3 regions of the Paenibacillus sp. TAB_01 genome follow, and region 3 is predicted to be linked to each of the others. Evidence: riboswitches for the same ligand, from Rfam matches in the RefSeq annotation. Region 3 holds a riboswitch; each other region holds the start of a gene.
The links. Region 3 has a riboswitch for cyclic di-GMP ahead of ACHHV8_RS16340 (EAL domain-containing protein). Riboswitches for the same ligand answer to the same signal wherever they lie in the genome.

Region 1 (8,151 bases), 2.4 Mb from region 3:
CCGTTACCTTGAATGCGGCTATCGATAAGACGTATTATTTGCCCCGTTTTCCATTGGGGCATGTATCCAGGGTGAACAACCTCTATGCCGAGCCGGGAGGCAAAGGGATTAACGTCGCCCGCGTGGTTCACCAGCTAGGCTGCCCGGTTGTTGCGACCGGCTTTCTGGGAGGGAGCAACGGGGACTGGATCCGTAAAGGGCTGGACCGTCAAGGACTTCGACACGATTTTGTAAGCGTTGAAGGAGAGTCCCGGCTTTGCCTGAACATGATCGATGAAGCGACCGGCGTCTCTACGGAGGTGCTGGAGCCCGGGCCTGTCATATCGGCCAAGGAAATGAGCAGGCTGGCGGATACGGTATACCGTCTGGCCTGCAGGTCATCGGTCGTCTGCTTCAGCGGCAGTCTCCCTCGGGGAGTCCCGGACGATTATTATGCGCAGCTGATCACGCTGGCGAAGGCGGCGGGAGCGCTGGCCTTTCTCGATACAAGCGGCTCTGCGCTGAGGCATGCGGTCGATGCGGCTCCGTATTTCATCAAGCCGAATGAGGACGAAATGGCGCAGCTGACAGGTCAGGCGCGGGAAGCCGGTGCCCCTTGGGCTGCGGAGGATACGCAGCTGGACACGCTGCACGAGAAGGGGATTGAGCTGATCAGCGTCACGCTGGGAGCCAAAGGATCACACAGCTCTTACGGGGGCAAACGGTATACTGCTCTTTCACCGCAGGTGCAGCCGGTGAATACAGTAGGGTGCGGAGATGCGTATACAGCCGGTATGGCGGTTGCGACCCTGCGCAAGCAGCCGCTCGAGGCATGCCTTGCCTACGCTGCGGCGGCAGGCTCGGCCAATGCGCTGACGGCCCGTGCCGGTTATGTGGACCCGCAGGATGTAGAGCAGCTGCTTGGGCAGGTCGTTGTAAGGGAAGAGCCGCACTAGACACTAGCGGAGTGCGGCGGAATGAAGATGAATCGGCCAAGGCAGGAGCCGAGGGCGCTAAAGAAACGGGCGGAGCGTACGCAACCGTACTGCAGCAGCGTAAGCGTTCGCCTGTGTCCTAGAAGCTCAACCCGATTCAAAGCGAGGGGATCATCGGTTGGTTGAGCCTCAAGGACAACAGTTGCGCGCTTGCAAAGCCGTCAGACAGGCTTCGTAAGCTTAAGCCTGGAAGCAGGTATTGTGCGCGCAGCGATGTTTTTTAACAGCCAGGTGCAGAAGCCCTGGCTGTTTCTTTTTTCACTCCCGCCTCTCCGACGTTCTCGGATCTTAAGTGCGCACTGCGGGGCAGCCAAGTCCGGGTCTTTTGCCGCCTGCTGCTTAAGCCGGTCCCTTGAAGAGGGAGACATCGGACAAATAGTTAGGGCAGGAGGAAAACATCCGAAGCTTATTTTAGATACGGGAAGGAAACCGCTTTCTAAATAGAGAATCCATAGTAAGAGAAATTCCATCCTTTTATCCTACTTTGAAAAGAGGCGACCTGATTCATGAGAACGATCGTGTGTGAAGAGCCGAACCGCTTTGCTTTAAAAGAAACGGATATGCCTGCGGCGGCGGAAGGGGAAGCGCTGGTGCGGATTCGCCGCATCGGCATTTGCGGCACGGATTTGCATGCTTACCGCGGCAATCAGCCGTTTTTTGAATACCCGCGTATTCTTGGGCATGAGCTTGCAGGTGAAATTGTGGAGATCGGCAGCAACAGCCGGGGGTTGAAGGCGGGCGATCCGGTAGCGGTTTTGCCGTATCTGGAATGCGGACGCTGCATCGCCTGCCGGTCGGGCAAAACGAACTGCTGCACGCAGATGAAAGTGCTCGGCGTCCATCAGGATGGCGGCATGCGGGAGTATATAGCGGTGCCCGCCGATCATCTGCTGAAAGCGGAGGGCTTGGGACTGGAGCAGACGGCTATCGTCGAATGCTTGAGCATCGGGGCTCATGCGGTACGCCGGGCAGCGATTACTCCAGGCGAATTCGCGCTTGTGATCGGAGCGGGGCCGATCGGACTCGGCGTCATGAAGTTCGCCAAGCTGGCGGGCGCTCGGGTCATCGCGCTCGATATGAATGAGGGCCGGCTTGAGTACTGCAGGGAATGGGCGCCTGCCGACTACACGGTGAATGTAAAGAACGATCCGTTGAAGGAAATCGAAGCGATCACCGGCGGTGATTTGCCGACGGTGGTATTCGATGCAACAGGCAATGCCAAATCGATGGAAAGCTCCTTCCAATATGTATCGCATGGCGGTCGGCTGGTTTTCGTAGGGCTGGTGAAGGCCGATCTATCCTTTCACGATCCGGAGTTCCACAAGCGTGAGCTTACCCTGATGAGCAGCCGGAATGCGACAATTGTTGATTTCGAGCATGTGATCGACAGTCTGCGCAGCGGACACATCGATACGGATTCATTTATTACCCACCGCGTCGGCTTCGAGGACATGATCGGCTCGTATGAAGCCTGGCTGAAGCCGGAAACCGGAGTCATCAAAGCGATGGTGGAGCTGTAAAAGCACGCATCCGCATCAGTATCAGCATCAGTATATGGCGGCGGCCATTTCAAGCTGCGAGCCGGCCGGGCGGTGAAGCCCTTCCGGCTTGCGGCTTTGTTTGCATGCCCTCTCATAAACCGAAGCCTCTGCAGCAAGATTAAAGCCTGCGGCTCGGAGTATGGTACAATGAATTTATTCCTATTAAACTTATCAGGTTCATCGTAATTACTCATTTAATTGAGAGGGAGTGGTACTGTATGAGTACACATGAGGCGGAAATGATTCAGGAGCCTTTCATTCGGGAAGCGGGGCAGCTGCCGTCGGGAGAACCGCTTTATATCCGCGGAGAGATCGTGACCCTTGCCGGCTCGGGAGAAGCATCGGGAGCTGTACGCCGGCCGGTGCTGGTCATCTGCCACGGCTTTAAGGGTTTTAAGGATTGGGGATTCTTTCCGTATGCCACCCGGCGGTTTGCGGAGGCGGGCTTTTATACGGTCACGTTTAATTTTTCCTGCAACGGCGTCGCCGAAACGGATTTCGATGAGCTGGACAAGTTCGCGCTGAATACTTATTCGCGGGAGCAGCAGGATCTTACATATCTGCTTCACGCCCTAGGCATCGGGGAGCTGCCTCGTTCCGAGCAGGCTGATGCCGGGAAGATATGCTTGCTCGGCCACAGCCGCGGAGGGGGCAGCAGCATCGTTTATGCCGCGGACCATCCCAATGAGATTAGCGCCGTGGTAACCTGGAACGGCATCGCCAAAGCGGATTTGTTCGACGATGCGTTCAAGGAGCAGATAGCCGAACAGGGCGTTGCCTATGTAGCGAATGCAAGGACCGGACAGCAGATGCCGATTCGCGCTTCCTTCTACGAGGACTTGAAGGAGCAGGGCGAGCGGTTCGATATCGTCAAGCGGCTCGCCGGGCTGGAGCTTCCCGTGCTGCAGGTGCAGGGAGACCAGGATTCGCCCCGCTTGCGGGAAGGCTTTGAAGCGCTGCGCCTGGGAGCGCCGCAGCACGGCATCGCCTTGATCCAGGCGGGAAACCATACCTTCGGGGCGGTACACCCGTTTGCTTCGACAACACCGCAGCTGGAGGAAGCGATCCGCGTGACGCTGGAATTTTTGAAGCGCAGCTAGAACCGGAAGGTCGCCGCTCGAGTCATGCATCCGGGACTCCGCAGACAGGTATCCGGACGGAAGAGCTATGTGAAGCGGTAAGGATGGCGCGACCTCCGATGGATATCCTTGGGCGGATAGTCACGCATTTTACGTACGGTCGGCGTGAAAATCAGTACTATTTTATCAGATTGTGTGGTACAATGGTTCCGAACTTTATTATTCCAATGTGAGAAATCGATAATGGCAAACCTGTTGAAAGGCAGGGACGCAAAGCTGCGGGCCTAAGGGGGCAATCCCTACGGCAGCCGAGCCGCCGAAAGCTGCGCTCATATTCTAGGTTAGCTAGAACAGGACTGCTCATTTCGGGCAGTCCTTTTTTTGATATACATTTATTTTGCAAAGGGGTTGTATGATGTGCAGGCCAGTCTGGTCAATCCGTTCCTGTCTTCCTCGATTCATGTTATCGAGACCTTGATTCAAATCAAACCTTCGGTCGGTCAATTAAGCGTTCAAAAGATCGACTATCTCCACCATTATATATGGTTCAAAATCGGTATTATCGGTTCCTTGAACAAGGATATTTTGTTCGGTTTTCCGGAAACCGTCGCTTTCCGGATGGTGTCGGGCATGATGGGCGGATATCCTATAACGGAATTCGACGAAATGTGTCAGAGCGCCGTAGGGGAGCTTGGCAATATGATTAGCGGGAATGCCAGCGCGATCTTGTATCAGCAGGGCATCGAGGTGGACATTACGCCGCCCCATCTGGTTCAACAGACAGGGTATACCTGGGGGGAAAAGGTATTCAGCATCCCGCTGACGATTGACACCATCGGACAATTTCACATCTACATTTCGACATAAAACGCGCTTCTCATAGGCCGTAAGTTTGAGTAAAACAAGCATAGTAGAGCATTGTTCCCAGTATTCGGATATGCTATGTTTAAAAACAGAGATATGCATCCTATTTACGGGCAGGTTTTTAGCGATGAAGATAGAGCCACGACTGATGGAACTCAGGGACAACAAAGCGAATTTGATCAATTATTGGATTGAACAATTCAATGATCAGTTTGTGGATAGATTTGAATACGGCATTTTATACAAACAGGGCGAGGCTTTGTTCGAATTCTTTATCGATCTGCTTAAGCCGGCGGAGGAACATCCGATCCAGTGGAAGGTCGATGAATGGTGCAGGATTTATAATGAGATGAATGTACATATCATTCATATTATTACCGGCGCGCACTTGTGGAGAAAGACGTTCCTGGAAGCGGGAAGCGATCTGGTGTCGCTTGAGCTGTACCGGGAGATCAGCTACCGGATCGACCAGTTCGAGCGGGTGCTGTGCGAGTGCTACTGGAACCAGGCCGTATCCGCGATGCGGGAGAAGGATCAGGCCATTCACGCTCTGCATGACGACCGGATTAACCTGGTCGGGAAAATGGCGGCCAGCATGGCGCATGAAATCCGCAACCCTTTGACAGCGATTAAAGGCTTCCTGAAGCTGCTCAGTACGGGAATCCAGCATGCCGATTCGAATAAAGGGCAGACCTATATTCAATACATAGAAAATGAACTGAACCACATTCATATGCAGGTGACCGGGTTCTTAAGCTTCTCCAAGCGGCCTATTATGGAAGAGGAGCTAGCCGTGCTTCCGCTCAAGCCGACGCTGGAATACAGCTTATCCCTTCTGGGACCGCGATTGATTAATGAGAATGTCGAGCTGACCGTTTCCGTTCCCTCGGATCTGTACGTCCGGGTACAGAAGCTGGCGTTTCAGCAGGTGCTGTCCAATTTGATTAATAATGGCATCGATGCCCTTTCCGATATGAAGAGCAATAAAAAAATGCACATTTCATGCTTCGAGGATCAGCAGCAGGTGCATATTCATATCAGCAATAACGGTCCGCGGATTCCGGAAAGCATTTCCGGCACGATCTTCGCCCCGTTCGTCACGAACAAATCGGACGGGACCGGTCTGGGCCTTGCCATCTGCAAGCAGATCATGACCAAAAACAACGGCGACATCACATTTACGAGCAACGAGCATGCTACGACATTTATGCTCTCCTTCGAAAAAAACGCGTCCTGAGGCACGAGACAGGCGTCGCTTGCACATCGAAGGACAGGAACATGAGCAGGAGACGGGCGGTACGGCCGGCGCATGAAAATATAAAAAGTTAGAAGCCATGCCTTCCGATAAAGGGAAAGCATGGCTTCTTTTTTTCATCAGCAGGCGGACCGGGAGGCCGCTTATCCTTTGCACAGCTTGCCTGCGACCGATTCGATCGTGTCGCAGAGCGGAGGGTAAGGCTCGCTCAGGCTTTGCAGGTAGGTGTACATGCCTTGAATAATGACATCGTTAGGATGATCCTTAGCGAATTCGGCATCGAGAGCCTGGAGAGCCAGCAGCATGGACTGCGAGGCTTGAGGATCCGTTACATGATCTCTAACCGCCTGCTTCACCTGCTCCATGAAGGTGTGCAGAGATGCGTCTTCCGTCAAGGCTGCGGGCTGCTGGAAGATGTAGGACGCCTCAAGCAGCGGACCTTGTTTTTTGCTCAGAATGCCTTGAGCGAGATCATCCAGCCGTTCGACCAGATAGACGGAAAGCTGTTCAATATCAAGCGGATGATGGTAGCAAATATAGTAGAAGAAGTACTCCTTCAGCATGCCGTTCAGCATTGCGGACAGGTCTATGGCATGAGCTTCGACGGCCGGGCCGTACAATTCGACGATTTTCGTTTGAAACCAGGCCAGCCCGGCGAGATTCTGCTCGAAGCAGAACTGCTGAATCGCTTCGTTCTGCGTAAACAGCATGCCTTTGACCTGCATGTTCAAGAAATCTTTATTTTCCATAACCAGCTTGCACTGCAGCGTAATGGCCTGCACGAGCAGCTCCTTGGTTGTAAGCGCTTGATCCTGCGACGCCTGATGCAGCTGTTCAAAGTAGGAGTGGAAGTAATGCTTGAAGATCGAAATAATGAGCTCTTCCTTGGAATGAAAATGAAGGTAGAAGGAGCCTTTGGATACCCCGGCCAACGAAACGATATCCTGAATGGATGTATTATGGTAATCCCGTTCTCCGAAGAGCTTGATTGCCGCTTGAATGAGCAGCATTTTTTTATCGTTCAAACCGTTTCACTTCCCTAATAGGCAATGGGCAAACGCTGGAATATAAAGCTACCGTCATTGTAACGTCCGCCAACTTTGAAGTCAAGGATGTGACTGACCGGTCAGTTTTGAAGGAAAACTTAATTTTAATCATAAAATAGATTGAATAATTACTAAATATTGTTTATATTCTTATTTGGAATGACCGGTCAGTTTGAAACCGTCAGGGGATCGTTAACGTAATTCTTTATGATTTGAAAGCTGTAGTAGCGAGGAGTGTGTCATGAATGCCATGCATAGAACGGTCTTAGACATAAGGGAGGAGATGAGTCACCATCTGTCTCTCCTCTTCGAAAACGACGGGTACAGTCCGCTTGTAGGCAAAATATTCGCCGTGCTGTTGTTTGCGCCGGAGCCTGTAAGCCTGCGGGAGCTGGCGGATGGATTGGGCGTCAGCAAAGCCGCTGTGAGCGTCCAGATTCGGAGCATGGGCCGCAATGCGCTGTGCCGCAAGTTACATAAGGGGAACGACCGCAAGGATTATTACTACCTTTCGGACGATATCAGCTTGAAGGTGATTCAGTCCGTATCGCAGAAACTGCTGGCAGGCCAGCAGATGATTCATACCGCTCTGGAAGCTATCAACAGCTTATGCCGGGTCGAACCCGAAGAGCTGGCCGCACGGGATATCGTCAAGCTGCGCATGACGGAGCTGTCGGCTATGTATGACCTGTCGGCCTGCAGGCTCAAAGGGCTGGAGAACGAATGGGCGCTTCGGACCAAGGGCGGTTACAAGTAGAAAGGGAGCTTCGCAATCCAGGAAGCCAAGTAACGGAGGAGTCAAGAGATGAATAAGTTAACGAATTTTTCATTAAAAAATATCGCGGCCATTCTTATTATCAGCTTCCTCTTGTTTGCTGCCGGCGGTTTTGCGGCATCAACACTGAAGCAGGAGAATATGCCGGATATTTCGCTTCCGGTTGTATTCGTGAGTACTACCTACCCGGCGCCTCCCAAAGATGTGATGGAGGATGTGACCAAGAAGCTGGAGAAGCGGATCGTGGGGATCGAGGGTCTGAAGAAAATTTCGTCCACATCCAACGATAATTTCTCGGCGATTACCGTCGAGCTGGTCAATGGACGCAGTCCGGACGACGCCAAGGACGATATCGAAAGCGTTCTGGCCGACGTCGAGCTTCCTTCCAATGCAGGGAAGCCCAAGGTGTCCAAGTTCGGCAGTAACGATTTCCCTGTATTTTTCGCTGCCCTCTCGGGAGGCAACGGCATGAATCAGGAGGAATTGAACCGGATCTATAAAGATACCATTGAACCGACCTTGAGCGGGATGAAAGGGATCGACCATGTGGATTCGGTCGGCGAAGAGGAAGCGACGCTGGAGCTTAAGCTGAACCTCAATGCCATCAATAACTACGG
Region 2 (8,151 bases), 2.4 Mb from region 3:
GATGCTAAGAGGTTTCTCATGCGCAGCTCTGCCACCCCTGTCTCATTGCAAATTAGCTTGGCCGCAATCATGCTGAACAACAACCGTATCTCCTCTGAGGACATGGCGTTCTTCACGTCTGTAATCCATTTATTTACAATCCGGAGTTTTTTATTGAGAGGGGTGATTGAAGCGAAGAGGCTCGTTAAAAGGAACGGATGCGAGCCTTGTATGCAATAATACAAATTCGGAGCTTAGTCGATGAAATGGCAGGAGCCGGGCGACCGAACAGGCCGCTTTGATCCTGACGAGAGGAGAACGGAGGTGTTAAGCAGGCAATGCTGAAGCAAAAGACAAGCACACTGCTTGTCGTTCTTATGATGCTGCTGCAGCTGCTGAATGCATTTGGATGCAGTCCGCAGGCCTATGCAGCTGCGATTTCCAGCAGTATCATTGACAGCGTGTCTATGGCGGTCTACGACAAGTCAGGCCATGTTGTCACAGAGAATGTTTACGAGCAGGGTTCCAAGGTGCAGTTGGATTATACATGGTCTCTGCCGAACGGACATGGATACAAGAACGGGGATACGTATACGTTCAAGCTGCCCGAGGAGTTCAAGTTTTACAATGACATTCCCGAGCAGCCGCTTCTATCCAACGGGGGAGCTATCGGAAAATTCACTGTTTACAAGGATACGCATGAGGTTGTCATGACGCTGGAGACGATCGAGAATTTATCGGATGTTCGGGGAACGCTGACCTTTCAAACGCTTTTTGACACTCAAGTCATTCAAGGCAGCACGACGCAGGTGATCAAAATTCCCGTTCGTTCCGGCGATCAAATCTTTACGCTTCACTTTAAGCCGAATGTGGCGTCGACCATAGGCAAAAACGGTACGCCGAACGGTTATAACGCGAAGAGTATCGATTGGACTGTAGATGTGAACAAAGAGCTGGCGGCCGTTCAGAATGCCGTCGTTACCGATCCGATTCCAGCGGGATTGGACGTTCCCGTTACCGTTGCGGTCTATGATCTGGATGTAAATCTGGACGGTACCGTAGTCAAGGGAGCGCCGGTCGACAGCACCCATTATACGGTGAGCACGGCAGGCGGTGTCCTGAAGCTGAATTTTACGGAAAGTCCTATACGTACGGCTTACCGGATTCAATTCACGACCCCGATCACGGATATGAACAAGACCTCTTTCGTTAACAAGGCTTCGTTTGAGGGCACCAACCGGTCGTCTGTGAATGCATCGGCGACGGTTAACGTACAGCGCGGAACGGCTCTGGATAAATCGGCAGCCAAGTATGATTCCTCCACGCAAACGGTAGATTGGGAAATCAAGTACAACTATAACGAAAAAACGATTGCTCAGGCCGAGGCTTACGTAACGGATTTGTTCAACGATTCACAGGAGCTGGTTGCCAATTCCATCCATGTCTACGAGGTAACGATCAATTCGAGCGGGACGGAAACGCTTGGAGCGGAGCTGCCCGCAGCTGATTACACGGTGACTCCGGAGACGGCCTCCGGCCAAACCGGCTTTAAGCTTCAATTTCATCAGGATGTTATAGCTCCTTATAAAATCAAGTACCAGACGAAAGCCGTCTCGCGCGTGACGAACGGTACAACGATTACCAATAAGGTAACCTCCGGAAGCGGAAGCAGCAAGACGGTTACCCAAAATATAAACCAAGTGGTCATTACCAAAAGCGTCGGAACGGTGGATTATGCCGCCAAGACAGTAGCCTGGAGCATTTCGGTAAACCAGGACAAGCATTTGATGAGCAATGTGGTCGTAACGGATACGTTTCCTAACCAAGGCCTTCGCCTCCAACCCGGGACGATAGCCGTAAAGGAAGGAAGCAGTCCGATGAGCCCATCGGATTACGTGATCGACAGCACGGTGCCGGGGGATCAAGGTTTTACCATTACGTTTAACAAAGTATTGAACGGTCCTGTCACGATCAGCTACAAAACGGATTTTAACATGGACTGGCTCATCAATAACGCGACGAGTTTCGTTAACAACGCTGCTTTGGATTGGATAGACGATGCCTCGGCTGCGCAAACGAAGAGTGTATCCGCGACATTTGATCCCCGCAGCGAGGCGAAGAACAACGGATTTAAAAACGGAAGCTATGACGCTTCAAAGAAGCAGCTTACTTGGACGGTTGGCGTGAATTATAACGGCAAGCCGCTTGCCGGGGCCCTCGTTGAAGATACGCTGCAGGCCGGTCAGAAGCTGGTCGATAATTCTCTTGCTGTGTACAATATGGTCATTGCGGCCAATGGCAATCCTTCGCAAGGAACGGTCGTCGACAGCACTTATTACAGTTATACGGTTGACAATGACAATAAGCTGACCGTTACCTTTTTGAAGCCGATTGCCTCTCCCTATCACATTATTTTCAAAACAAGTCTTGATGGAAGACTCATTGACAGTAGCGTAAGCAATACGGCCGCCGTATTCGACGGAGCTGTACCTGTATCCAAAAATTTAACCGCCACGGTGAGCATTCCTAATGGCGGGGAATATGTAAGCAAGAACGGCAAACAGAACGGCGACAAGCTGGAATGGACAGTTCTTATCAACCGAGGGCAGTCCACGTTAGCCGATGCCCAAATAACCGATACGCCATCCGACAATCAATTGCTGCTGCCCAATACGTTCAAGCTGTATACGACCGTTGTAGTTGCTAACGGAACAGTAGCCAAAGGGGCGGAGCTGATCAAGGGTACAGACTATACGCTGCAGATTAATACGGATGATGATGGAAAGCAGAGCTTCGTCCTCAGCTTCCTGAAGCAGCTTTCGACCGCAGCTATTCTTGAGTATCAGTCTTTAATTGTGGCTAGAGACCAGGATACGATCTCCAACAAAGTCGAATTTAGCGGCAATAATACTATTACGGTCACCAAGGATAATACGAAAAGTATTGTAGTTGGCGTTACTAGCGGATCAGGTACGATTAGCGGCGTCAGGGGATCGCTGACTGTCAAGAAAGTGGACAGCGCGGACAGCCAGATGCTGCTTGGCGGAGCTGTGTTCGAGCTTTACCGCAAATCCGGCTCGGACAAGTTTCTGATCAGCACGCTGACTACCGATGCAAGCGGAGTGGTTATTTTCAAGAAGCTGCTTGCGGGGGACTACATCGTCAAGGAGACGACGGCTCCTTCCGGCTATGTGCTTGACTCCAGGGAATATCCTGTAAACATTCAAACGGCGGACGGCGTCCAGCTAACGATTTCAAATGACAAAATCGTCATACCGGCACCGCCGGCTCCAGTAGTCGGCGCGCTAGCCGTTACGAAAACGGACAGCGCGGACAGCAGCGTGCTGCTCAGCGGAGCGACCTTTGAGCTGTACAAGAAGACAGGCTCCGATCTGACGCTGATCAGCATGAAAACAACGGATGCAAGCGGAACGGCCGTCTTCGACGCCCTGCCTGTAGGGGATTATGTGGTGAAGGAAACGGCAGCGCCAGCCGGCTACATGCTGGATGCGTTGGAGCATCCGGTAACGATTCAATCGGCATCCGGCTATCAGCTAACGATTTCGAATGACAAAATACCGGCACCGCCGGCCCCGGTCGTCGGCGCGCTAACCGTTACGAAGACGGATAGCGCGGACAGCAGCGTACTGCTCAGCGGAGCGACTTTTGAGCTGTACAAGAAGACAGGCTCCGATCTGACGCTGCTTAGTACGAAAACGACGGATGCGACCGGGACAGCCGTCTTCAATGCCCTGCCTGCAGGGGATTATGTGGTGAAGGAAACGGCAGCGCCAGCCGGCTACATGCTGGATGCGTTGGAGCATCCGGTAACGATTCAATCGGCATCCGGCTATCAGCTAACGATTTCGAATGACAAAATACCGACACCGCCGGCCCCGGTCGTCGGCGCGCTAACCGTTACGAAGACGGATAGCGCGGACAGCAGCGTACTGCTCAGCGGAGCGACTTTTGAGCTGTACAAGAAGACAGGCTCCGATCTGACGCTGCTCAGTATGAAAACGACGGATGCGAGCGGAACGGCCGTCTTCGACGCCCTGCCCACAGGGGATTATGCGGTTAAGGAAACGGCAGCGCCAGCCGGCTACATGCTGGATGCGTTGGAGCATCCGGTAACGATTCAATCGGCGGCCGGTTACCAGTTAACCGTGGTAAACGCGAAGGTCGTTACGCCGCCCCCGCCGGCTCCGATCACAGGAACATTGACCGTGAAAAAGGTCAATGCAGCCCAAACCGACCAGCTGCTCAGCGGGGCAACCTTTGAGCTGTATCAAAAAGCGGGAACGGACTTAATCCTGCTCGGGACGAAAACGACGGATGCGAGTGGAACGGTCGTTTTTGATTCGCTGCCTGTGGGAGATTATGTAGTAAAAGAAACGGCAGCGCCGGCTGGCTATCTGCTGGATACAAAGGAATATCCGGTTACGATTGCGTCGGCCGCCGGCATTCAGTTGACAGTAGTTAATAAGCAAAAATCTGGATCTGGGTCGGGGTCGGGATCGACGCCAACACCAACGCCGACACCGACACCAGTACCGACGCCAACACCAACACCGACACCGACACCGGCGCCAACACCGACACCAGCACCAGAGCCGTCACCAACGCCAGCATCAGCACCAGAGCCAGTACCAACACAGGTGCCGGCAGCGGATGAGAAGACGACGGAGCAGGATATTCCGATTGACGGCAGCATAAATGTGCCTCTTGGAGGATTATCCGTCATTAACAAGCAGCCGGAGAACGGGACGGCTACGATCGATCCTGACGGGCATTGGACCTATACGCCTAATCCGGGCTTTGTCGGAACGGATCAAATTACCGTGGTGATCAAGGATGAGGATGGCAATGAGTCGGATCTATTGATTAACGTGGATGTTCGAAAGGTACCCCTTGGCAGCGGCAGCTCGCCAAATAAGGGGAATGCAGGAGAAATGCTTCCGAAGACAGGAGAAGCAAGCCATACTGTTGTAGAGCTGTCCGGTCTTTTCTTGATCCTTTTGGGATTGGCCTTACATCGGAAATTTACGAAGAAGGCATAGCTGTTTGATCTTATTTTCACAAGTCTGTCGGCCGGCGGCCGGCAGATTTTTTTTCCACAATAAGCAGCCGCTTGGTTTGCGGGAGGAGGGCCGGATGATAAAAAAAATTGTGCCGATGCTATGTATATTCCTCGGGATTCTCGTACTTCTTTATCCTACGCTTAACGACCGTTATGAGAGCTACCGGCAGCAGAAAATAATGAAGCAGTGGACGGAGAATCTGAAGCAGATCGATACGGCGCCTGAGATGGCTGCAGCCAATCTTTCGCCGGCTGCAGCCGTTCCCCTCTCGACAAACGCGGGAGCGGTTGAATTGGGCCCGCAGCTGTTGAGAGCCGAGACAGAGCCGCCGCAGGAGCCAACGCAGGGCCAGACGCAGGGCCAGACGCAGCAATCCGCGCTGCCGGGTCATGTCGAAGGTGTTTTAATCATCGATAAGATTCGGCTGAAGCTGCCTATCTTGACGGATGCTACTGTGGACAATCTGAAGCTGTCTGTTGCCAGCATCGCCAACACGGGCAAAGCAGGGGCCGTTGGAAATTATGCCATTGCCGGTCATCGAAATTTGACCTACGGAAAAAACTTCAATAGGCTGGATGAAGTCGAAATAGGAGATCGGATCGAGGTAGACACGGGGACGCAGCAGTATTGGTATCAGGTTCAGGAGAAGCTGTATGTGCTGCCGGAAGAAGTATGGGTTCTGAAGGGAAACGGCAGGGACAAGGAAATTACGCTGATCACATGCCATCCTATGCAAAATCCTACACACCGTCTCGTCATTAAGGGTAAACTAGTAGAAAAGTAATAAAATCTATTCAATTAAAAGGGCATATGCTATAATACGTCTATAAAAAAATATAATTTCGGTGCTTTCAACCGATAAAGGCAAATTCAGTGAAAGCTGAAGACGCAAAGCTATAGGGCCTTCCTTAGTCAGCAGTGACTAAGATGGCAGCCAGTTACCGAAAGGGGAGCTTTTTTATGTTTAAAAAAGTGCTCGCAATGTCCTTATTTGCGGTTCTTTTGTTTTTGTCGCCAATTCAAAATTTAGGAGCCTCTGCATCCGCAGCGTTTTCGCTGGATAAAAGTGTTCTGGATAAAGGAATCATTACGGTTAACGGTCCGCAAAGCGATGGAGTCCAAACTATAGTCCGCATCTCGAAAGACGATGCCCATTATGACTACCGTTTTATCAATGGGGCGCATTACCCGCTGCAATTAGGCAACGGCACCTATACGGTTATGGTCGCTGAGCTGATAGCGGATAACAAATATAAAGTGGTTACGAAAGAAAATGTAGAGCTGCGGCTAGCGGATGAAAATGCCGTGTATCTGCAATCCATCTCGCTCATCGACTGGAACGGCGGCACGAAAGCTGTTGGCGAGGCAGCGAAGCTGACGAATGAAAGCATGACGGACATGGAAAAAGTGACCGCAATTTACACTTACATTACTCAAACGATCAAGTATGATGATGGTAAAGCACAAAGCGTCAGCAATGACTATATTCCAAACCTGGATGCCGTTTACGATGCATCTGCCGGTATCTGCTACGATTACGCCGCCACCTTGGCAGCTATGGCCCGAAGCTTAAACATTCCGACGCGCTTGGTTATGGGCTATGAGGCCAGCGCCCCTGAAACCTATCACGCATGGAATCAGGTTTATTTAAAAGACAGCGGCACATGGGTGACGGTAGATCCGACATATGACGCAGCACGCGTGCAAAACGGCGAGCAGCCCCCGATCCTGAAGTGACCCGGCGAATTATACGATCACGCAAGTATATTAATTAATAGGATGCGCATCACATCCAAATTTTGAAGAAGGGGCTGTCCCAAAAGTAAATTTGGAGACACCCTCTGGAACAAAATAAGATGACATTCGAAAAAACCAAGGAGCTATGCGATCTGTTCTCGCTTAGCTCCTTGGTTTTTGGTATCTATTGCAGCTTTCTTAAGTAGATTGTGGGCAAGGGAAAGCCACCCGACCTCCAGACTTACTTTTGGTAAGCCACGAAGCAGAAATCTTCTAAATCCTCGGTTGTTTTTCATATCACCAAACACAGGCTCCGGCTCGATCATGCGCCTCACTGCCAGGGCATAACCCTCTTCACTGCGGAGCTTTTGCCTTGCTTGGCCCTTTAGCCGCAAATACTTCATGCTGACTTTGATCTCACGGTTACCTTGGGCCTTCGTACACTGTGGTTTCAGCGGGCATTCCTCACAGCTGGTGCTTCGGTAATGCCTGTGTTCGATTTCATACCCACTTTCTTTTTTTTCCTTACTTACCCTACGAAAATGGAGCGGTTGTCCGGCTGCGCATGTCCACGTGTCTTGCTCGCTGTTGTAGGTCCAGTTGTCGATCTTACTGATGTCCTTTTGCCATGCCTTGCTTTTTTCGCGATGGTACGTGCTGTACTTTACAATGGCTTCGACTTTGTTCTGCTCCAAATAGTCATAATTCTCCTCACCGCCATAGCCCGCATCAGCGATGACGGTGTGTGGCAGCTTGCCGAACTGTGATTTTATTTTCTCCAGATGAGGGATGAGGCAGCGCGTATCGGTCGGCCGCTGGTGAACGCTGTAGCCGAGAATGAATTGATTTTCAGTGCCAATCTGTACGTTGTAACCCGGCTTGAGCTGGCCATTTCGCATGTGGTCTTCTTTCATTCGCATAAATGTGGCGTCATGGTCCGTTTTGCTGTAGCTGTTTCGATTTCCTAAGATGATCTCATGTGTCTCATACTTTTGGAGCCGCGGAAGCAAGTCCTTGCGGAGCGCACGCACCGCCTTCTTTAGCGGTTTATCTTTAGGCTTCTCCTGCAGGCGCTCTTCCAACTGCTTGACGGCATGTGCCAGCTTTTCACTTGTGATGGCAGATGACTCTCCCAGCTCGTGAAGATCCCTGCCCTCATGTGCTCCTTCTTCTTGCCTCTCAGCTTCTTCAATGGCGGCGAACAAGGTCTGGACTTTCTCCTGGAGCTTGGCCTTGTGCTTCACGACAGCCTTTCCCCAAACAAACGTATAGCGGTTGGCATTGGCTTCGATCTTCGTGCCGTCCACAAAGTAATGCTCCAACTGCACATAGTTCTCCTCTGCGAGGAATTGAA
Region 3 (8,151 bases):
CTCCCGCACGCTGTCCGATAATCATGAGAAAGCTTTTGGATAATCATTAGACAGCCACGCCGTCTATTCCCCTGCTGCACGCTGCGGATAATCACATACCGTGCCTGGATTCGCATTATACATCAGGGGCTTATGCAGGTATAATAAGGAAGGATAAAGTTACAGATAGAAAGGAAACGGAGAGCTATCGGATGAGAGAGAAAATCTGGACCTGGCATTTTATCGTGATTTGTTTAAGCAGCTTTTTTATGTTTCTTAATCTGTACGTTACGGCAACTACATTCCCGCTTTATTTGAAAAATATTTTGGGAGGGACCCAGCAGCAGATGGGTCTGGCGATCACCTTCTTCGTTATCGGCGGCGTGGCGATGAGGCCGTTCTCAGGCCAATGGGTGAACCGTTTCGGGAAAAAGAAAATGGCCGTGCTCGGCTCGGTGCTGTTCACGTTGTTTTCCATTTCGTATTATGCCCAGGGCGGCATTGTATTCTTCCTGCTGCTGCGCGTGCTTCAAGGGATGAGCTATTCCATCGCCTCCACGGCGGCCAGCGCGATTGCATCGGAGCTTGTACCTGACAGCCGCAAGGGGGAAGGCATCGGTTACTTCAGCATGTTTATGAGCATCGCTATGGTTATCGGACCCGCGCTCGGGATTGCGCTGTGGGGAGAGGGCAATGCAGGGGCCCTGCTGCTGGTCTGCTGTGTTATCTCGGCTTGCTCTCTTTTGTTCGCAGCAGGCTCGCGCGTTCCAAAGGATGAACCGCAGCCGCGGCGGGAGCCACAGCAGGAGCGCAAGGGCGGGCAGCTGCTGAGCCGCTTCTTTGAAACGAAGGCGCTGCCGATTTCGTTGACAGGCTTTGTGCTAGCGTTCTCCTACAGCTCGATTACCGGGTTTATCGCTTCGTTCACGGCCGAGATTCATCAGTCCGCCGTCACCAGCTATTTCTTTATCGTCTTCGCGCTGATGATTGTCCTCTCCCGGCCGGTCATCGGGCGTATTTTTGACAAATACAACGAGCATATGCTGGCTTATCCGGGTATTCTGCTGTTCATTGGCAGCATGTTTCTGCTCAGCCAGGCGCATTCCGCCGCTATGATTCTGACCGCCGGCGTCATTATGGGCACCGGCTACGGGGCGCTGCTGCCCTGTTTCCAGACGCTGGCGATGAAGCTGTCGCCCGAGCATCGCCGAGGATTGGCTACAGGCACCTTTTTCCTGCTGTTCGATTCCGGCTACGGTGTCGGCTCCTACCTGTTCGGCTGGCTCTCTTCCATCGCGGGGTACCGGCTGATGTATGAGGCCGCGGGCGTGATTGCCCTGCTGTGCTTGGCTGTATATTACGTGCTTCACCATCGTCCCCGCTCCGCCCGTACGGTCGGACTTGTACGTAATGACAGCGTGTCCGGCTAACACGATCCCTCCGGTTATAAAAGCAATCCAAAAAGCCTCTCGCTGGGATCGTTTCATCCGGCCGGAGGCTTTTTCTATTCCAATTCCCGTTCGTCTTCTTGTTCCGTTATATATCATGCGGCCTGTGCTATCTGCGATGCAGCGCCAGTTCGTTCAAAGCCTGGTCCAACTCCTGGCTCACCTTGACTACCTCGGGGTGACTTAATTGGCCGAACATATTATATACCTGCAGCAGCCGATTTTTCAGCAAAGCTACCTTCTCATTAGCGCTCATGACAGGGCCCCCAGCCGTTTCGTTTTTTTTACCTGGTACAGTGCTTCCACCACATTCGGATCGTAATGAATTCCGCTCAGAAGGAACAATTCTTCGAAGGTTTCGGGCAGGTGCCTTGGCCTTGCTGTAGACCCGCGGATAGACCATGGCGTCGTAGCTGTCTGCAACCCGTACGATTCTGACGCCTAAGGATAGTTCGCGTTCCTTGAGACCGTAATACCCGGAGCCGTCCATATTCTCGTGGTGGTAAAGTATAATATCCAAATCGAAGCCCGTCCCCATCATTTCCTTATCCAGAATGCCCGCACCGTTCCTGCAATGATTTTTCAGCAGACGCCATTCTTCGTTAGTTATAGGATTGTGCTTATCCAGCAATGCTTTATCGATTTGAATTTTGCCAATGTCATGAAGCAAAACCGAGCACAGCAGCGTCTCCTGCTCCTCACCCGGAATGCCGAACAGGTTAAACAGCTCCGCACATAAGGAGGTCACGCGAATGGAATGAAGGTAAGTCTCCTGATGGTGAAACCATAGTTTCCTCATTAAGAAAGAGCAGATGTCTTCCTTTTTTAATTCGAGCAAGTTCTCAACCCCCGGATAAGACTTCTTCATGTAGATTAACCCCATAGCAGCAGCCCCCTCGTATTTGTTAGTTTCATTATGGACGAAACGGCAGCTGGAAACTATCAGCAGGTCTTCTCATTTTTAATAGATTCCATAAAATAGGAGACTCTTCCTACATACAAAAAACGTATCTATTCCTGCAGCTAGGAATAAATACGTTTTTTTGTAATGAAGCTTTTATATGACTAGAATAGGAATCTCTTCCTATTGCACAGGCCGGTTAAAAATGCAGCTGTCTGCAAACCGATGTTTTGATGATTGCAAGCGCTGTACTCATCCGCTGCTCCTTGCACATTCAGGCTCTCACGCTTGCCTATTTATTGGGCCTTATTGGTTTGTATACAGCTTTGGTACACTTTCGCCATCGCCTGCAGGCGGTCATTCACATTCAGCTTTTGAAAAATACGAGTGATATGATTCTTAACCGTATGCTCGCTTATAAATAATTGCGTGGAAATCTCCCTGTTATTCAAACCGTCGATAATCAATTTAAACACTTCAAGCTCTCTGGAGGAAATGGAAAAAGCTTCTTTCATCCGGTAAAGCTGAAAATCAAGAATATCATGCTCCTCCGCTTCCTTCTCAGCCCTGTTGTGAAAGGAAAACTGCTCGGACAGACCTTGGCTGAGCAGCGGCTCTAGCTCTGCAGCCGTAACGGGGAGGCTGAACAGTCGGCCTTGTACGCCTTGAATGCTCAAATTCTTTAATAGATTCAGCTGCTCCTCCGATTCGATGCCAACCGCCACCGCCTGCATGTTCAAGCTGCGGGCCAAAGAAACGATAGAAGAGATAAAGGCCGTGCTTTGAGCCGGATTTGCCGCTAAATCATCCATAAACAGCTTATCGATCTTGATCAAATCGGCTGGAATATGTTTAAGCGAGCTTAAGGATGAACCGCCGGAGCCGAATTCTTCGATGCAGATCGTAACGCCGAGCTGCTTAAGCTCGTGCAGCGCTCTTATTATGACGCTTTCATTGCGCATGATGGCCGATTCCGTAATTTCCACTTCCAGCATCGCAGGCTCAAGCCCCGCTTCCTTCAGAATTTGTTCGATGTTACGGACAAATTGCTTTTGCAAAAATTGCAGCGACGAGAATCGTACAGCCATTCGCGGTAAAGGCAGCCCTGACATCCGCCACAATTGAATTTGCTTGCAGGCGGTCCGCAGAACCCATTCGCCGATAGCCGCAATCTGCCCCGTCTCTTCGGCCAGCGGGAGGAACTCGGAGGGCTGCAGCGTTCCCCAGTTAGGATGATTCCAACGAATCACAGCTTCCGTACACGTAATTTCTCCCGAATTCACATCGATTCGAGGCTGGTACAGAAGCGTAAACTCACCGTGTTCCATCGCTTTCCTCAAATCATTTTGCAGCATAAAGGTCCGGTAGGAACGGATATTCATCCCCGAGTGATAAATCTGAAATTTGTTCTTCCCCTGCTCTTTAGCCCGGTAGAGCGCCGCATCCGCGTTTTTCAACAGGGCGGGCGCATCCTTTCCATCGTAAGGATAGACACTGATGCCAATACTGGCTGTCACGTATAATTCGAAATCTTCAATATAAAACGGTTTTTTCAGCTGCTCCAGCACGTCTTCCGCAATATCGAGCGCATCCTCCCGATTCGTATCCTGGAGCACCATATTGAATTCATCCCCGCCGATTCTTGCAACGAAATGGACGTTATCCGTGCAGGAAACCAGCCTTCGCGCCACTTCCTGAAGCAGCTTGTCACCTATCAAGTGACCCAGCGAATCATTGATATATTTAAACCTGTCCAAATCCAGATACATCATGACCAACAGCTGATTCTCCTGCTTGGCCTGGTTTAACATCAAGTTTAAGCGGTCGTTGAACATTCTTCGGTTCGGCAGGTTGGTCAAGCCGTCGTGGTACGCCATGTGCGTGATCAATTGCTGGGACTGTCTTTTCTTCGTCACATCCCTGATCGTACATGCGATAATATTCTTATTCTCCACGAACGTGCTGCCGATCTGGAACTCTACGGGAAACGTACTCCCGTCTTTGCGGACAGCATTCACCTCATGAATCCCTTCTTCCGCACCATACAATGCATCATCCCATTTGCCTGGAAGGAACCGTTGAGCTTGCGGAAAAGGAAACAGGATGTCCATATTTCTGCCCACAATTTCGCTGTTCTCGTATCCGAACATTTTATGTACAGCCGGGTTGACCTTCAATATAAACCCATCCTGGTTAAGAATGAGCATTGAATCAATCGAGGTTTCGCTGATAACGTTCGTCAAAGCCTGCGATTTGCGCAGCTCGGATGTGATCTCGGACAGTTCCTTATTCGCAGCCTCCAGTTCCTTGGTCTTTTGCATAAGCATTTCCGTTTGTTGGAGAAGCTTACGGTTCGTCTTGTAAATATTGACAAACCCTTGAACCTTAGCCTTCAACGTATTCGGGTCGAACGGTTTGAGAATATATTCGATGGCCCCAATAAAATAACCGGTATACACATGATGTTCATCCATGTAGTTCGCCGTAACGAAAATAATCGGTATATTTTTGGATTTTTCCCGCGACTTAATGATTCTGGCCGTTTCAAAGCCATCCAGCCCGGGCATTTGAACATCTAATAAAATCGTTGCGAAATCGTATTTCAGCAAATATTTTAAAGCTTCTTCTCCGGAATGGGCTTTGACCAGGTTGTAATCGTCACGCTCAATGACCGCTTCGAGCGCCAACAAATTTTCAGCCTGATCATCGACCAGCAAGATGTTCACTTTGCCCTCGTTCATCAACTATACTCACTCCCCAATCCTAAAAGAAAACAGCCCTCTGAAAAGGAGACCGCTGAAAAAGTCTCGCTGCAAGTGCGAACCGTTCTTACGATCGCTGTTGTCCTCGAATTTCTTTAATTTCCCCGCTTTTAGCGGTTGAAACCCAGGGACAAAGGCGAACGCTTGCGCTTCTACAGAACGATTCCGCACTCTCCGCTCGTTTTTCAGCGGCCCTCTGAAAAGAACAGGCTGTTTCTCTTTCCTTCGGCAACCTGGCCGTCATAGCTTTTCATGCCTTAGACCCTCGGCTTTGCGTCTCCAGCTTTCGCTGGATTTGCCTTTTTCCATTGCGGTTAAGAATCGAAAGGAGTCCATTCTTATCCTATACAGGCTTGCCTTCATACTGTAGAATGAGAGAAAGCATGCGAAACCTCAAAAAAGTATGCGTTTCGAGTACTTTTTCATTGTAAACGATTTTAAAAATTTCTTCAATTGTCTATTGTTAGGAGTTGGCATCATGCCTGATGGCTTTGGGATTCGCTTAAAACAGCTCCGTATCCTGCGCGGCTTTACGATGGAGGAGCTTGGAAAAGAAATAGGAGTAGCTAAGACGACGATTTCCGGATATGAGCATGGGAACCGGGAACCGCAGCTCAAGATCATTTATAAGCTGGCAACCACTCTGAATACGACAGCGGATTATTTGCTGGGTCTCAGCGCACTGGCAGAGCCTCATCCGCTGCTCGAGAACAAGGAGTTATCAGCTTCCGCCCGAAACTTGCATTGGGATGGCCATATTTTAACGGAGGAGGATTTGCTGCCCATCCATGAGCTTCTGGAGAAGATCGTTAAGGAGCGGTTGCAGCAGCCTCACAAAGCTAAAGAACGATAATGGAAAGGAGTGTCGTGCCAGGTGGAAGAAATCGTCGAGTCCTTCATCAAATTTAAAATGACCAAAGAGATTCGGCAGCTGCTTAATCATATTTCATCAAGCTACAGCAAAGAAATGAATTTGTCTCAAGTCTTTCTTGAACTGCTGCAGGAAGATCTTATCGGAAGCTCCGAGCTCATCGCTATCCGCTCCACCATGATGATGAACCGGTATATGGCACTCGTGAGGCAAGAATTCCCTGCCTTTATGCACTCCATTTATTTATATGAACATGAGCGGCAGCGGCTTTGGAACAGCAGTGTTGCGGATGTGCCGATGGTCTACAATGAATATACCAACGGACTCTGCGTCAAAAATGATGTATTAAACGGTTCCCGTGTTCCGCTCTATGTAGGCGATGTTCTTGTAGTTGATCATGTGGAACGGTCCGAGCATTATATATGCGACAACCACCGGGCCCAGCTGCTGAAAGCGGGGATTCAGGCCTTCTGCAGTATTCCGCTGATGCATAACGGCCATTCATTCGGACATAAAGTGATGTACGCCAGAGACAAGCGGGTTTTCTCTGAACAAGAGGTTACACGTTATCGGGCATGCGCTCACCTGATTGAGAAAGAGCTTGTATCCATGAAACACGCCCTGCTCGAGCAAATCCATCCGGGGAAAATATCTTGACCTCCTAGCCCGCCGTGCTGTGTACGCCTTTCCGTCCCGAGGAGCTCCCCGGGCAAAGGCTGCATTGATCAGGCAGGCGTATTGTTGACGGGTACAAGCTGAGTCCCATCTGTGCGGAACCGTGAGAGCAGCAGCTCCATACAAGGTGTGTGCCGCAGCACAAGGTATCCGCCATCATTTCATCGTGTTCAAAGGAAGCTTGAAATAGAAACAATAAGAAACAATTAAAATTGCGGATAGGCCGAGTGCAAGCAAAGGCTGTTTATAATGGGTGCGGAGCAGGATATACATGATCACGTTGAACACGGCGAACCAGCCGTAATTCCAGCCATGTTCATAAGAAATGCCGGAAAAGAAGTGAGCAATCAGCTCAATCAGCGAATTCATCATCGCCCATACAAGAATATAAAGAATCTGCTTATGCAGCCCTTTTGCCGGAAAATGAGTGAGGTAAAGTAGGACAACCGCTGGAAAGTTAATGAAATCTATCCCCAGCGTTATGAGGGTGTGGCTCGAATAAATCCCCTTATCAAAGGAAGTGGGGTTGAATTTCCACATCGTATAGTTATAGGTTAAGAAATTATACATGAGGTCGCCGACGATCATATACAGCATGGTTGGATAGTATTGACGCCAATTGCGCCAGTCCCCCCACTTCCACGCCGCCGAAAGAAATAAGACATGCAGCAGGATTCGCACGTTAACCGCCTCCCCTTAGGTTCGAACCCTAATCAGGGCTTGCCGCACGCAGACCGGAGGTTCGATTAACGTTATCATTTCCATTTAATGTAATATTTAACCAAAATTAATGTATTCTAGCCTAACCGCCAGGTATCAACCCTCGTCAAATGGACACTCCAGTAGAGTTATTTCTCTCGTAATAGGATTTAATTCAACTTTGCTTCCGATCGGCAGAATCCATTTAGGATCTGTGTGGCCAAAGTCCAGATCGACAACGATAGGCAGATCACCGGCACCAAATTCGTCCTTGATAACCTTCACCGCGATCTCGTTAAGCTTCTTTTTTTCTTCCATTGTATAATCTTTGGCTCTTCCGATTAGGATTCCTTTCACTTTCGAAAAGATACCCTGCATCCCGTAATTCCTCAACATATATCCAACTTGCATAGGAGAAGGCTTATCCTCCGAAGTTTCAAAAAATAAAATTTTATCATTCCAGAAAGCTTCATTTGGCCAATATACAGTTGATTTCATAAATTCTAATACTTCGATACAACCTCCCCACAGATACCCCCGTTCCACAGAGCCTCCCTGTAAAAAAGACCATCCATGTTGATTGTCGTAAAACTCCCGGCATTCGCCCAGATGCTCTATACTTTTCCAATCTTTATATCCATTAGTCCACTTCGGATAGGGGAAGAGCTTGTAAGGAAAGGAGCTTGAGAATAAAAGTGCCTTTAAGTGCTCGGTATATTCCAGAGGAAGGTTCTTCATTTGCGCTATTCCAGCCATAACTGAAGGTCCATAGAAGGTGACCATCCCTAATTGATTGAGGTAAGTCAAGAATGTAGT

Region 1: linked by a shared signal. The riboswitch ahead of ACHHV8_RS04915 (chemotaxis protein CheX) and the one ahead of ACHHV8_RS16340 (EAL domain-containing protein) in region 3 are both predicted to bind cyclic di-GMP.
Region 2: linked by a shared signal. The riboswitch ahead of ACHHV8_RS28160 (transglutaminase-like domain-containing protein) and the one ahead of ACHHV8_RS16340 (EAL domain-containing protein) in region 3 are both predicted to bind cyclic di-GMP.

What each region holds. Positions count from the first base shown of each region.
Region 1 covers NZ_JBIFNP010000001.1:997,357-1,005,507, forward strand. The annotation lists gene ACHHV8_RS04900 (1-phosphofructokinase family hexose kinase) at 1-935, shown strand, start outside; gene ACHHV8_RS04905 (zinc-binding alcohol dehydrogenase family protein) at 1,481-2,494, shown strand; gene ACHHV8_RS04910 (alpha/beta hydrolase family protein) at 2,734-3,615, shown strand; cyclic di-GMP riboswitch class I at 3,830-3,915, shown strand; gene ACHHV8_RS04915 (chemotaxis protein CheX) at 4,012-4,461, shown strand; gene ACHHV8_RS04920 (sensor histidine kinase) at 4,586-5,695, shown strand; gene ACHHV8_RS04925 (TetR/AcrR family transcriptional regulator) at 5,857-6,738, opposite strand; gene ACHHV8_RS04930 (GbsR/MarR family transcriptional regulator) at 7,043-7,516, shown strand; gene ACHHV8_RS04935 (efflux RND transporter permease subunit) at 7,565-8,151, shown strand, end outside.
Region 2 covers NZ_JBIFNP010000001.1:5,785,337-5,793,487, reverse strand. The annotation lists gene ACHHV8_RS28170 (SpaA isopeptide-forming pilin-related protein) at 318-5,039, shown strand; gene ACHHV8_RS28165 (class D sortase) at 5,134-5,844, shown strand; cyclic di-GMP riboswitch class I at 5,914-6,006, shown strand; gene ACHHV8_RS28160 (transglutaminase-like domain-containing protein) at 6,021-6,797, shown strand; gene ACHHV8_RS28155 (IS1182 family transposase) at 6,941-8,151, opposite strand, start outside.
Region 3 covers NZ_JBIFNP010000001.1:3,393,500-3,401,650, forward strand. The annotation lists gene ACHHV8_RS16330 (MFS transporter) at 192-1,409, shown strand; gene ACHHV8_RS16335 (HD domain-containing phosphohydrolase) at 1,537-2,310, opposite strand; gene ACHHV8_RS16340 (EAL domain-containing protein) at 2,625-5,069, opposite strand; cyclic di-GMP riboswitch class I at 5,315-5,400, opposite strand; gene ACHHV8_RS16345 (helix-turn-helix domain-containing protein) at 5,569-5,943, shown strand; gene ACHHV8_RS16350 (GAF domain-containing protein) at 5,965-6,618, shown strand; gene ACHHV8_RS16355 (CBO0543 family protein) at 6,793-7,317, opposite strand; gene ACHHV8_RS16360 (S66 family peptidase) at 7,453-8,151, opposite strand, start outside.